Regions from separate parts of the Streptomyces sp. NBC_01476 genome, predicted to be linked through region 2. Evidence: riboswitches for the same ligand, from Rfam matches in the RefSeq annotation. Region 2 holds a riboswitch; the other holds the start of a gene.
The links. Region 2 has a riboswitch for ZMP and ZTP ahead of OG552_RS09540 (bifunctional 5,10-methylenetetrahydrofolate dehydrogenase/5,10-methenyltetrahydrofolate cyclohydrolase). Riboswitches for the same ligand answer to the same signal wherever they lie in the genome.
Positions count from the first base shown of each region.

Region 1: it holds a riboswitch for ZMP and ZTP, as region 2 does, so the genes downstream of both, OG552_RS33725 (glycine hydroxymethyltransferase) here and OG552_RS09540 (bifunctional 5,10-methylenetetrahydrofolate dehydrogenase/5,10-methenyltetrahydrofolate cyclohydrolase) in region 2, are expected to answer to the same signal.

Region 1 covers NZ_CP109446.1:7,779,573-7,785,981, forward strand. The annotation lists gene OG552_RS33700 (TNT domain-containing protein) at 1-610, shown strand, start outside; gene OG552_RS33705 (hypothetical protein) at 687-1,079, shown strand; gene OG552_RS33710 (TetR family transcriptional regulator) at 1,205-1,876, opposite strand; gene OG552_RS33715 (hypothetical protein) at 1,980-2,132, shown strand; gene OG552_RS33720 (DUF4190 domain-containing protein) at 2,173-2,502, shown strand; gene OG552_RS33725 (glycine hydroxymethyltransferase) at 2,590-4,062, opposite strand; ZMP/ZTP riboswitch at 4,089-4,179, opposite strand; gene OG552_RS33730 (enoyl-CoA hydratase/isomerase family protein) at 4,425-5,405, shown strand; gene OG552_RS33735 (class I SAM-dependent methyltransferase) at 5,514-6,260, shown strand.
Region 2 covers NZ_CP109446.1:2,186,584-2,192,992, reverse strand. The annotation lists gene OG552_RS09550 (polysaccharide deacetylase family protein) at 1-467, shown strand, start outside; gene OG552_RS09545 (ABC transporter substrate-binding protein) at 536-2,182, shown strand; gene OG552_RS09540 (bifunctional 5,10-methylenetetrahydrofolate dehydrogenase/5,10-methenyltetrahydrofolate cyclohydrolase) at 2,236-3,093, opposite strand; ZMP/ZTP riboswitch at 3,136-3,224, opposite strand; gene OG552_RS09535 (DinB family protein) at 3,277-3,816, opposite strand; gene OG552_RS09530 (cation:proton antiporter) at 3,921-5,168, opposite strand; gene OG552_RS09525 (cation:proton antiporter regulatory subunit) at 5,175-5,660, opposite strand; gene OG552_RS09520 (hypothetical protein) at 5,835-6,041, shown strand; gene OG552_RS09515 (GAF and ANTAR domain-containing protein) at 6,192-6,409, opposite strand, start outside.

The DNA of each region.
Region 1 (6,409 bases), 5.6 Mb from region 2:
CGTCCACGCGGAGGACGGCCAGGCCCGTCCAGCCGTGCAGTGCCCGACCGAAGGACGGTCGCGCGGGACCAACACCGCGCCGAATCCGGCGCTGGAACAGTACCTCCTCGATGACTGGCGGCTGGGCCCCGAGGAGCTTCCCACCACCGGCCCCATGGGCGACATGCTGCGCGGATACCGCCCGGCGGACCACACCTCGCCGTACTGGATCCTGGGATGCTACTGGCAGACCAACCCCCAGACCGGGGTGTCCGGTTGGTGGTATCCGGACAACAACGGCTTCGCCCTCGACAAGCAGGGCCGGCCGGTGGAGAAGCCGGTGACGCTCCGCGTGGGACAGCTGGTCGACCTCTTCGGCAGCGGGCGCGGCAACTTCCTCGCACCCGCCGGTACGCCCTACGCCAAGCGCGCCATCCCGCCGAGCAACCTCGACGAGTACACCACCGACTACCCGTCCAGCTACCACCTGTACCGGGTCGTCGCGCCGCTCGATGTCGAGGCGGGACCCATCCGGCCGTGGTTCGGGCAGCCGGGACTTGGCCTGCAGTACATGACCGCGAACACGATTCCGGACCTCATCACCGCGCACAAACTGCTGGCGCTGAACTGATCCGGGCCGCAACGCTCCTGGGCGGTCCCGGCGAGGCCGGGACCCGTCCGGGGGCCGCCCCGGTAGGGTCCACACGATGAACAGGGCAGAACTCGCCGACCGCCTCCGCCGCGAGGGGATCCCGGACGCCCTGTACGAGATCCCCGGTGTGCACGCCGTGCCCCTCCAGCTGGACGCCGCCTACTTCCTGCGTCCCGAGGCGGACGCGTGGCTGGTCGGCCTGCGGCAGCGCGGCCAGGACAGCGTCATGGCGCGCTTCGGGACCGAGGCGGAGGCCTGTGGCTACCTGTACGACACGGTCACCCGGGTGCCGCCGCCCGTCCCGGGCGGGCCGGAGCGGGTCGCCCGGCTCCTGGCGAACAGCGACGAGATCCAGCGCCGGGCCCAGGAGGATTTCGAGCGCGCCCCGCGCCCCCGGGCCGGCGACCCGCCCGAAGCCGGCCAGGACGCACCGGGGAAGGACTCCTGACCGGCGCAAGCACGGTCACTTTGCGGTGAACCGGCGCCCTGCCGGGTCGAGCGGCGGGCGCGCACGACCGGTCACGACGGCCGGTGAGCGGGGCAAGGTCACCGCGGCCGACGAGCGGGTCCCGGTCACGACGGCTCCGCGTCCAGCCAGTGGGCGCGGCCGATGCTGATGATCCGCATCCGCAGGCCGGCCGCGTGCACGATCCGGGCCCGCTGGACACGGTCGCCGGGCGGGACGTCGAGGAAGGCCGTCGCCGTCATGACCATGTGGTCGACATAGAGCTCGGCCAGCACCCGCAGGTCGTCGGGCCGCCAGCCGGCGGAGAGCGGCTGGGCGGCCAGGCCCGCCGCCACCTCGTCGGCGAAACGCCGCAGTTCGGCGGCGATGGCCTCGCGGACCGCCTGGACGCCGCCGAAGCGCTCCCGGGCGATGAACCGGATGTGCGGCCGGTGCTCGTCGACATAGGCACCGGTGATCGCCACCGTGCGGTCGATGAGCCGGGCCGAGTCCGCGGACCCGTCGGCCATCGCGGCGCGGATGGCGGTGTGCAGGCTGCCCAGCGCCTCGCCGACGAGGGCGACGCCGAGGTCCGCCATGTCCGGGAAGTGGCGGTAGAAGGCGGCCGGGGAGACACCCACCTCGCGGGTGAGCTCGCGCAGGCCCAGACTGCTGAGGTTCTGGTGCTCCAGCAGCCGCAGGCCCGCGTCCAGAAGGGCCTGGCGTGTCTGCTGTTTCTGCGCCTGGCGGACACCGGCCGGACGTGCGCCGGCCGGGCTCGCGGCGGAAGTGTGACTCATGTCATTCAGTAAACAACCGTTCTCCGACTTTGGCCAGACTAGACTTCAAGTGTCAGTGAACAACTGTCAGCCGAAACCTCAACTCCCTGGAGGCGCAGCCGATATGAGCCTCGTCGTCGTCCTGCTGGGCATGGGCGTGCTGCTCGGAGCCGCCGCCCACACGTCCGTCACCGTCTTCACCGTCGCGGCCTGTGCCATCGCGCTCTGGCTGGCCGTCTTCGCGGTCCGCGAGCGCATCGGCCGGCACCGCGGCTGACCCCCAACGGCCGCTCCGACCGCCTCCGACCGCCGTCCCCATGACAGATCCCGGAAGGAACCCCGTGAACACCGCAGCCACCCCGGTCGCGACCGGTACACCGGCCGCGCAGAGCAGTGACGCCCCCCGGACCCGTAACCGTGACGCCGACGGCATGGCCGTCGCGTCCTTCCTGCTGGGCCTGCCCGGCCTGCTGGTCCTCAACATGGTGCTCGGGCCGATCGCCATCGTGCTGGCGCTCGTCGCGCTGGCCCGCGGCACCGGCCGCCGTGGCCGCGCCCTTCTGGGCCTGGCGCTCGGTGTCGCCGACCTGGTGATCCTGGTCGCGCTGATCGTGGGCAACGGCGGCGTGATCTGGTCCGCCACCTGATCCGAACCCCCGACGCGCCCGCGGGCCCGGCCGTACCGAGCGCCGTACCCACCACGGGTACGCGGTACGGCCGGGCCCGCCCGGCGGTCAGCTCAGGTCGATCCCCGGGTAGAGCGGGAAGCCCGCCAGCAGGTCGGCCGCACGCTGCGCGACCTGGTCGGCCACACCCGCGTCGAGCACGTGATGCGCCTTCGACAGGCCGCCCTTCGGCGCCGGCGCCGCGCTCGTCCCGGCGAGCACCGTGTCGATCAGCCCGGCGATCTCGTCCATCTCGACGGCGCCGAGGCCGCGCGTGGTGAGAGCAGGCGTCCCGATCCGGATGCCGGAGGTGTACCAGGCGCCGTTCGGGTCCTGCGGCACCGAGTTCCGGTTGGTGACGATGCCCGCGTCCAGCAGCGCGGCCTCCGCCTGCCGGCCGGTCAGCCCGTAGCCCGACACGTCGATCAGCACCAGGTGGTTGTCGGTGCCGCCGGTGACCAGCTTGGCGCCCCGCTTGAGCAGGCCCCCGGCCAGCGCGCGGGAGTTGTCCACGACCGCCTGCGCGTAGCCGCCGAACTCCGGCCGGGCCGCCTCCGCCAGTGCCACCGCCTTGGCCGCCATCACATGCGGCAGCGGACCGCCGAGCACCATCGGGCAGCCGCGGTCCACGTGCTCGGCCAGCGCGTCGTCGCACAGCACCATGCCGCCGCGCGGCCCGCGCAGGGACTTGTGGGTGGTGGTGGTGACGATGTTCGCGTACGGCACCGGGTCGAAGTCACCGGTCAGCACCTTGCCCGCGACCAGGCCCGCGAAGTGCGCCATGTCCACCATCAAGGTGGCGCCCACCTCGTCGGCGATCTCGCGCATGATGCGGAAGTTGACCAGCCGCGGGTACGCCGAGTAGCCCGCCACCAGGATCAGCGGCCGGAAATCGCGGGCCGCCGCCCGGAGCGCGTCGTAGTCCAGCAGTCCGGTCCGCGGGTCGGTGCCGTAACTGCGCTGCTCGAACATCTTGCCGGAGATGTTGGGGCGGAAGCCGTGGGTGAGGTGGCCGCCGGCATCCAGCGACATGCCGAGCATCCGCTGGTTGCCGAAGGCGGACCGCAGTTCGGCCCAGTCCTGCTCGGACAGGTCGTTGACCTGCCGGACGCCGGCCTTGGCGAGCGCCGGGCTCTCCACCCGCTGTGAGAGCACCGCCCAGAAGGCGACCAGGTTGGCGTCGATGCCCGAGTGCGGCTGCACATAGGCGTGCGCGGCGCCGAAGACGGTCCGCGCGTGCTCCGCGGCCAGCGCCTCGACGGTGTCCACATTGCGGCAGCCGGCGTAGAAGCGCCGGCCGACGGTGCCCTCTGCGTACTTGTCGCTGAACCAGTTGCCCATCGCCAGCAGGACGGCGGGGGAGGCGTAGTTCTCGCTCGCGATCAGCTTCAGCATCTCGCGCTGGTCGTGGAGCTCGCTCGCGATGGCGTCTGCCACCCGCGGTTCCACCGCCCGGATCACCTCGAGCGCGCTGCGGTACGCGACCGACTCGGGGGTGAGGGCGGTGCTGCCGGATACTGCGGCTGACGGTTGCTCGGCCATGGGGGTCCTCCGGTTCGAAGTGGAAACGGGACGGCCCAGGCGCACGGCTCTCGGTGGACGAACGAGCCGCTCCCTGATGGTTGACCCCATCCCAGCGCGCCAGTCACGGCTCGCCGCGAGCCTACCAACGGGCCGGGCGGCCCGGCGACCTGTACCGCCACCCGGACGTGTCGGCCGGCCGCCGGGCGCAGGGGCCGCCGCCCGGGTCGGGATGCCGGGCCGGGTGCCCGGGTCGGGGCGCCCGGCCGGCGGGTGTTTGGATGGGAGGTGACGGGCCGCGTGCCGGGGACACCCGGCGGTTCGGGCCGGTCGCGGCTGTCCGGGCGCGGGCGGCCGACCCGCCAGTGACGCGATGGAGCCCCATGGACCAGTCCCGCCCCCCGGTGAACGCCCGTGTGCGCGAAGGCGCCGGGGTGATCGAACTCGACCGGCCCGCCGCGCTCAACGCGCTCGACCTCACCATGGTCCGGCTGATCACCCGGGCGCTGGAGGAGTGGCGGGACGACCCGGCGGTACGGTCGGTACTGATCCGCAGCACCTCGCCGAAGGCGTTCTGCGCCGGCGGCGACATCCGGGCGATGCGGGACGCCGGCGTCCGCGGTGACGACGCGGCCGTCCTTGAGTACTTCTCCGCCGAGTACGCGCTGAACGCGCTGATCGCCCGCTACCCCAAGCCGTACACCGCGCTGATTGACGGCTACGCGATGGGCGGCGGTCTCGGCATCTCGGTGCACGGTTCCGCCCGGGTGGTCACCGAGCGGGCGGTGCTCGCCATGCCGGAGACCGCCATCGGCTTCTTCCCCGACATCGGGGCCGGCTACTTCCTGCCCCGCCTGCCCGGCGCGGTCGGCTGGTACCTCGGCCTCACCGGGCTGCGGATCGACGGCGCCGCGGCGGTCGAGTGCGGACTCGCCACGCATTACGTGCCGGCCGCGGAACTCCCCGCGCTGGAGGAGGCATTGCTGGCCGGGGAGGAGCCCGCCGCGGCACTGGCCCGCTCGGCGGGTGTGCCGCCCCGGTCGGAACTGGCCGGGCACCGTGCGGCGATCGAGCGCTGTTTCACCGCCCCGGACCTCGACTCCCTGCGGGCCCGGCTGGCCGCCGAGGACGAGGACCGCGAGTGGGCCGACGAGACGCTCGCGGTACTGCGCCGGGCCTCCCCGATGAGCCTCGCCATCACCTTCGACCTGCTGCGGGCCGGCGCCGGGTCGAGCCTGGAGGAGTGCCTGGCCCGCGAACTGGCGCTGGCCCGCCGTACCGCCCACGCGCCCGACTTCCATGAAGGGGTGCGGGCCGCACTGATCGACAAGGACCGGGATCCGGCCTGGTCGCCGTATCCGTAGCCCGTCATGTGAGACGCGGGTGTCAGCATCCGGACGTGCGGCGTAACGTGCGTGCCGCGTGCCGCGTGCTGCGTGCCGTGCCGGCCGGACGACCGTGATGGGAGCGCCATGCCCCGGGAATGGGACGCCAGGACCTATGACTCCTTGCCGCTGCCCCACCTCCGCTGGGGGCGCCGCACCCTCGCCCGGCTGCCGCTGCGGGGCGACGAGCGGGTGATGGACGCGGGCTGCGGCACCGGGCGGGACACCGAGGGGCTGCTGGACCGGCTGCCCGCCGGCCGGGTGGTCGCGGTGGACGGCTCGGTCCGGATGCTGGAACAACTGCGGGAGCGGCTGGCCGGACGGCTCGACCGGGTGGAGGTGGTGCGCGCCGACCTGACCGCGCCCCTGCCGTTCGCCGGCGAGGTCGACGCGGTGTTCAGCGTCGCCGCCTTCCACTGGATCGAGGACCACGCCGCGCTCTTCGCCGCACTGCACTCCCGGATGCGGCCCGGCGCCCGGCTGGTCACCGAATGCGGCGGGCGGGGCAATGTCACCGCGGTCAACGTGGCGGTCGCCGATGTGCTCGGCACCGCGCCCGACGAGCACTCCTGGGAGTTCGCCGGCGTCGAGGACACCCGCGACCGGCTGACCGCGGCCGGCTTCACCGGCATCGGCGTCCGGCTGCGGCCCGACCCGGCCCGCTTCGAACCCGGCGCCCAACTGGAGGCGTTCCTGGCCACCGTCGTCCTCGGCGCGCACCTGGACGGCATGGCGCAGGGCGACCACGAGGCATTCGTCGAAGCCGTCGCCGGACGGCTGGCCGAACCCGTGGTGGACTACGTACGGCTGGAGATCTCGGCCACCCGGGCCTGAGCCGCCGGGCCCCGGCCGCGGCCGGATTCCGTACCCGGCGCCACGCCGTGAACGCGGGCACCGGCCGTACGCCCGGGCCGCTGTGACACGGGGAGCTGCGCTGAACCGGTTGAGCGGGGCGACACGTCCGGATCGGCCGACCGGCGGCT
Region 2 (6,409 bases):
GTCCGCGCGGCTACCGCTCCCCGGCCTGGGAGCTGTCCCACAACACCTATCCGCTGCTGGCCGAGTACGGCATCGAGTACGACGCCAGCCAGCTCGGCGCCGACCGCCCGTACTGGGTGCACGACAAGGGCGTGCGGACCGGCATCGTCGAAGTGCCGGGCGCCTGGGAGCTCTGCGACTCCTCCCTGTTCATGTTCGCCTTCTCCCCGCACTACCTGGCCGGCATGTCGTCACCGCACAAGGTCCAGGAGATGTGGTGCGGCGACTTCGACGGCATGTACGCGGAGAACAGCGACGCCTGCTTCGTGCTCACCATGCATCCGCAGATCATCGGCCGCCACTACCGCATGCAGATGCTGGAACGGGTCATCCGGCACATCTCCCGGTTCGAGGGCGTGTGGTTCGCCCAGATGGGAGAGATCGCCGACGACTTCCGGGCCCGGCAGGCGGCCGGCCCCGCGAGCTGACCGGCCGCTCCTCTCCCGTACCCCCGTCACCCCCTCGGTTCCGCCCCTCGCCCTCAACAGGAGCTGTCATGACCCCTGAGAAGAACGACAACGACCGTGCCGCATCACTCGCCAACGGCTTTCTGTCCGGCCGGATCAGCAGACGCGACCTGTTCCGGCGGTCCGCGGCGCTCGGCGGCGGCGCGGTCGCCGCGACGACGCTCGGCTCGCTGCTCGCCGCCTGCGGTCCCAACGACTCGGCGGGCGCGAAGAGTTCGGCCGCCCCGACCGGCAAGCCCGTCACCGGCGGCACGCTGACCGCGGCGCTGACCGGCAACCCGTCGAGCATGGACCCGGCCGCGGCCGGGATCTACACCAGCCTCCAGGTGATCGACAACATCTTCAGCAAGCTGATCGTCTTCGACGACAAGGGCGGCTTCGTGGGGGACCTGGCCACCTCCTGGAAGCAGGACGACCCGGTCACGTACACCTTCGACCTGGTGGACAACGCCACCTTCCACAACGGCGAGAAGTTCACCGCGGACGACGTCAAGTACACCTTCGAGCGCATCGCGGACCCGAAGACCGCGTCCTCGTACGCGTCGGCCTACACCTCGATCAAGAGCATCGAGGTCGTCTCGCCGACCCGGGTGGTCTTCCACCTCAGCGAGCCGTTCGCGCCGCTGCTCACCAACATCGCCCAGAACGGCGAGATCGTGAACCGCAAGGCCGTGGAGTCGGCCGACCCCACCCGCAAGCCGGTCGGCACCGGCCCGTTCAGCTTCGTCGAGTGGGTGCAGAGCGACCACATCACGCTCAAGCGCAACCCCACGTACTTCCGGGCCGGCCAGCCCTACCTCGACACGATCGTCTTCAAGTTCCTCGCCGTCGACAAGAGCCGGGTCGAGGCGCTCCAGTCGGGTCAGCTGGACTGGGCGGACGCGGTGCCGCTGGACGAACTGCGGGCGCTGAAGGCCAACCGCAGCTACCGGTACGTCACGTCGGCCCGGGCCGGCATCCCGGACTTCGTCGCGATGAACACCGCGAAGGCGCCGTTCGACAACAAGGCGCTGCGGCAGGCGGTGGCCGCTGCGATCGACCGCAAGCAGATCCTGGACGTCGCCTACTTCGGGGCGGGCGAGGCCGGCACGATGGAGGTGCCCTCCGGGTCCTCGTGGTACGGCGGCACGCCGCCCTACGCCTCCGGCCCCGACCTGGACACCGCCCGCAAGAAGATGGCCGAGGCGGGGCTCTCCAAGGGCCTGAGCATCACCTATCTGACGCTCCCTCAGTACCCGGAACTGCAGAAGACCGCGGTGCTGGTACGCGACCAGCTCGGCAAGATCGGCATCGACGTCAAGCTCCAGCAGACCGAGGTCACGGTGTGGTTCGACCACTACGCCAAGGGCGACTACCAGATGACCTCCGCGTACTGGTCGGGGACGGTCGACCCGGACAACTTCTACTCCACCCAGCTCGCCACCGGATCGCCCAACAACAGCACCAAGTACTCCAATCCGGCCGTCGACAAGCTGATCAAGCAGGCCAGGGCGGCGTCGAGCGAGAGCGAACGCAAGCCGCTGTACGAGCAGATCCGGCAGATCATCTGGGACGACGCGCCCCTGGTCTTCGTGCACTACGAGACGATCAACTACCTCATGCGCTCCGGCGTCTTCGGGTCCACCATCAACCCGTCGCTGGAACTGGGCTTCGGCCACGTCTGGAAGCAGAGGTGACCCCCTGACCGGCGGCCCCACCCGCCCGGAGCGGGCGGGGCCGCGGGGGCGGCTCAGGCGCTGAGCACCTTGAGGTCGACGCCGAGCTGCTGGGCGGCCGCGTCGACGGTCTGCTCGATCAGCGTGGCGATGGTCATCGGGCCCACCCCGCCGGGGACCGGGGTGATGAGGCTCGCCCGGTCCTTGACCGTCTCGAAGTCCACATCGCCGATGTTCCCCGCGCTGTAGCCGGCGTCGACCACCACGGCGCCGGGCTTGATGTCCTCGCCCGTGATGAAGCGGGGCTTGCCCACGGCGGCTATCAGCACGTCCGCCCGCCGCAGGTGCGAGGAGAGCTCGGAGGCCGGGGTGTAGCGGTGGCAGTACGTCACGGTGGCGTCCCGCGCCAGCAGCATCATGCCCGCCGGGCGGCCCAGGATGGCGCTGCGGCCGACGACCACCGCGTGCTTGCCGGTCAGCTCGACGCCGTACTCGTCGAGCAGCCGCATGATGCCGCCCGGCGTGCAGGACGCGAATCCGGGCAGGCCGAAGCCCATGGCCGCGAAGGACCGCATGGTCACGCCGTCGACGTCCTTCTCCGGGGCGATCGTCTCGAACGCGGCCCGCTCGTCGATGTGCGGGCCGGCCGGGTGCTGGAGCAGGATGCCGTGCACCGACGGGTCGAGCGAGAGCCCCCTGATGGTGGCGACGAGTTCGGCGGTGGTGGTGCCGGCCGGGAGCTGGACGAGCCGCGACTCGACGCCGGCCGCCTCGCAGCGGCGGCGCTTCATACGGACATAGGTCACCGACGACGGGTCCTCGCCGACCAGCACGGCGGCCAGGCACGGGGTGACGCCGGTGCGGCGCCGCAGCTCGGCGGCGGTCGCGGCGGAGTTCTCGATGATGCGCTGGGCGAGTTTGGTGCCGTCCATCAGACGGGCCTGCTGGGTCACTGACAGCTCCGGGTGAGCGTGATGAGGGGCCCAGGCGCGCGGCACACGACACGGTCTGTCAGGCCGCTCCCCGGTGGTACTCCACCCAAGCGCCAGTCACGGCCCACAGACAGCGTAAACGATCCGTGGTGCGGCCACCGATCCGTTGCCCGCGGGCGGCGGCTACTCGCCGGTGGCGCCGTCCACCGACTCCCGGATGAGGTCGGCGTGACCGTTGTGCCGGGCGTACTCCTCGATCATGTGGCACAGGATCCAGCGCAGGCTGGGCGACCAGCCCCGGGGGCCGGTGCGCCGCGCCAGTTGGCCGAGGCCGTCGGCGGCGAGTGCCTCCGCCACCGCGGCGCGGGAGCGGGCCACCGCTTCCTGCCAGAGCGTACGCAGCTGCTCGGGGCTGTCCGCGGCGGCGGAGTGCCAGTCCCAGTCGGCGTCGGCGGACCAGTCGACGGTGTCCCACGGCGGCTGCGCGTCCCGCCCGTGCAGCCACTGCGAGAACCACCAGTCCTCGACGAAGGACAGGTGCTTGAGCATCCCGCCCAGGGTCATCGGGGAGGAGGCCACCGTCGCCCGCAGCCCGGCCGCGTCGAGACCGGAGCACTTCCACTCCAGCGTCGCGCGCTGGAACTCCAGGAACCCCAGCAGCGTGCCGGATTCATCGGCCGCGCCGGGCGGTTCCGGCCGTCCTTGCTCGTCCAGTTCGGTCATGCGGCGTGACTCTACCGATCCCCGCCCCTGCCGGGCCACGGAATTCAGCGGCGGCCGGCCCGTACCGGCGGCAGGGGTTCCCGCTGCTCAGGGCGGTCGGGCGGTCAGCCGCCCGCGTGCGCCGGATCGGGTTCCGTCGGCTCGGCGGGCGCGGCCGGTTCGGCCGGCTCGGCCGGCGGCGGAGCGGGGGCCCGGGCGGGGAGGAAGGAGCCGAGGATGCGCGCGAACGGCTCGGTGAAGCGGGCGGTCAGCGGGCCGACGATCACCAGGATGAGCACATAGGCGGTGGCGAGCGGACCTATCCGTGGTTCGGTGCCGACCGCGAGGCCGGCGATCACGATGGAGAACTCGCCGCGGGCCACCAGGGTGCCGCCGGCCCGCCATCGGCCGGGCGGTTTGATGCCGGCCCGGCGGGCCGCGTACCAGCCGGTGCCGACCTTGGTGAGCGAGGTGACCGCGGCGAGCGCGAGCGCGGGCAGCAGCACCGGGGGGATGTCCGCGGGGTTGGTGGACAGGCCGAAGAAGACGAAGAAGACGGCTGCGAACAGGTCCCGCAGCGGCGTGAGCAGATTGCTCGCGCCCTCGGCGACCTCGCCGGAGAGCGCGATGCCGACCAGGAACGCGCCGACGGCGGCGGACACCTGGAGCTTCTCGGCGACACCGGCCACCAGCAGGGTGAGGCCCAGGACCACGAGCAGCAGCATCTCGGCGTTGTCCGAGGAGACCGCCCGGCTGATCAACCGCCCGTGGCGCAGCGCCAGATAGAGCACCGCGCCGACCGTACCGAGCGAGATCAGCAAGGTGAGCGTGCCGCCGGCCAGACTCAGGCCGGCCAGCAGGGCGGTGAGGATCGGCAGGTAGAGCGCCATGGCGAGGTCTTCGATGACCAGGATGCCGAGGATGACCGGGGTCTCCCGGTTGCCCAGCCGGCGCAGGTCGCGCATCACCTTGGCGATCACCCCGGAGGAGGAGATCCAGGTGACACCGGCCAGCGCGACGGCGGCCACCGGGCCCCAGCCGAGCAGCAGGGCGGCGATCGCGCCGGGTACCGCGTTCAGTACGAAGTCGACGGCGCCGGACGGGTACTGCGTCTTGAGGCTGGTGACGAGTTCGGAGGCGCTGTACTCCAGGCCGAGCAGGAGCAGCAGCAGGATCACACCGATCTCGGCGCCGGTGGCGATGAACTCCTCGCTGGCGTTGAGCGGCAGGATCCCGCCGTGCCCGAACGCCAGGCCGGCCAGCAGGTAGAGGGGGATCGGGGAGAAGCCGACCCGGCCGGCGAGCCGCCCGAGCAGGCCGAGCGCGAAGATGACCGAGCCGAGTTCGATGAGCATGGATGTGGTGTCCTGCACAGGTTTCTACCCTCCGGCGATCAGTTCGGCGACGGCGTCGACCCCCTCGCGGGTCCCCACGACGACAAGCGTGTCGCCGGTGGCGAACCGGAAGTCCGGGGTCGGTGAGGGGAAGGCCGCGGTACGGCGCAGCACCGCGACGATCGAGGCGCCGGTGCGGGTACGGGCCTGGGTCGCGCCCAGCGTGCGCCCGGTGTAGGGGGAGCGGCCGGTGATCTCGATGTGTTCGGTGACCAGGTCGATCTCCAGGTGCTGGTGGAGATAGGCGACCGGGTCGCGGGCGAGCAGTTGCGCCACCCGGGCCGCCTCGTCGGAGTCGAGCGGGATGGTGTCCTTGCAGCTGTCGTCGTCCTGCGGATCGCGCAGCGCCAGCACGCGCCGGCCGTCTTCCTGGACGATCACCGACAGGTGCTGGCCTGCTTCCGTCTCCAGGTCGTAGCGGACACCGATGCCTGGCAGTGGTGTCTGGCGGATTCGGGCGGTGAGCCCCATGGCAAGCTCCAGATGGGCAGGGTGGGAAGCGGCACGTTGCTGGTGGGGGACGGCGGGCGGCCACGGCCCACCGCGAGGTGACGGCGGGACCGGCCGCCGGGGCGCGCCGGTGCGCGGCGCCAGCGCGGCTTTCGGGAGCTGGCCGGAAGCCGGTCAGCGGGGAAGGCGGCGCCCGTGGGTATCGGGCACGTGGTCGCGGGGCGCGATGTCGATCCGCGCGGCGCGGCCACCGCAGGCGGCGCGGAGCAGTGGGGCGGCACCCGGCACGAGGAGGGTGAGGGGAGAGTTCACTCGGTCCATGTCCGGGCCCTCCTCCGGGCCGACGGCCCGCTCGGTCCTGCGGGAGCGGAGGCGGCACCGGCCGGCCTCAGCTCCTGGTAATGATTCGGTAAAGAATCCTATCAGACTGAAGATCCGACACGGAGAGTGACGGCCGCCGGCCGGCAGCGGGCAGCCGGTAGTGGGCGTGAAGGCACGCCGCCGCGGAAGGGAGCTGTCGCGCCGGGCGGGTGCGGACACGGGACCGCCGGGTCAGACGGTCAGGTCCGCCAGCGGCTCCGTGCCGTTGACGAAGGAGCGGGCCAGGTCGGACAGGCGCAGGCTGTGCGAGCGGGCGTAGCCGCGCAGGGCGGTGAAGGCCTGTTCCATGTCGATGTCGTGGCGTTCGGCCAGCTTGCCCTTCGCCTGCTCGATGAGGACCCGGCTGTTCAGCGCCGTCTGCAACTGCTCGTTGAGGACGCTGCTGCGCT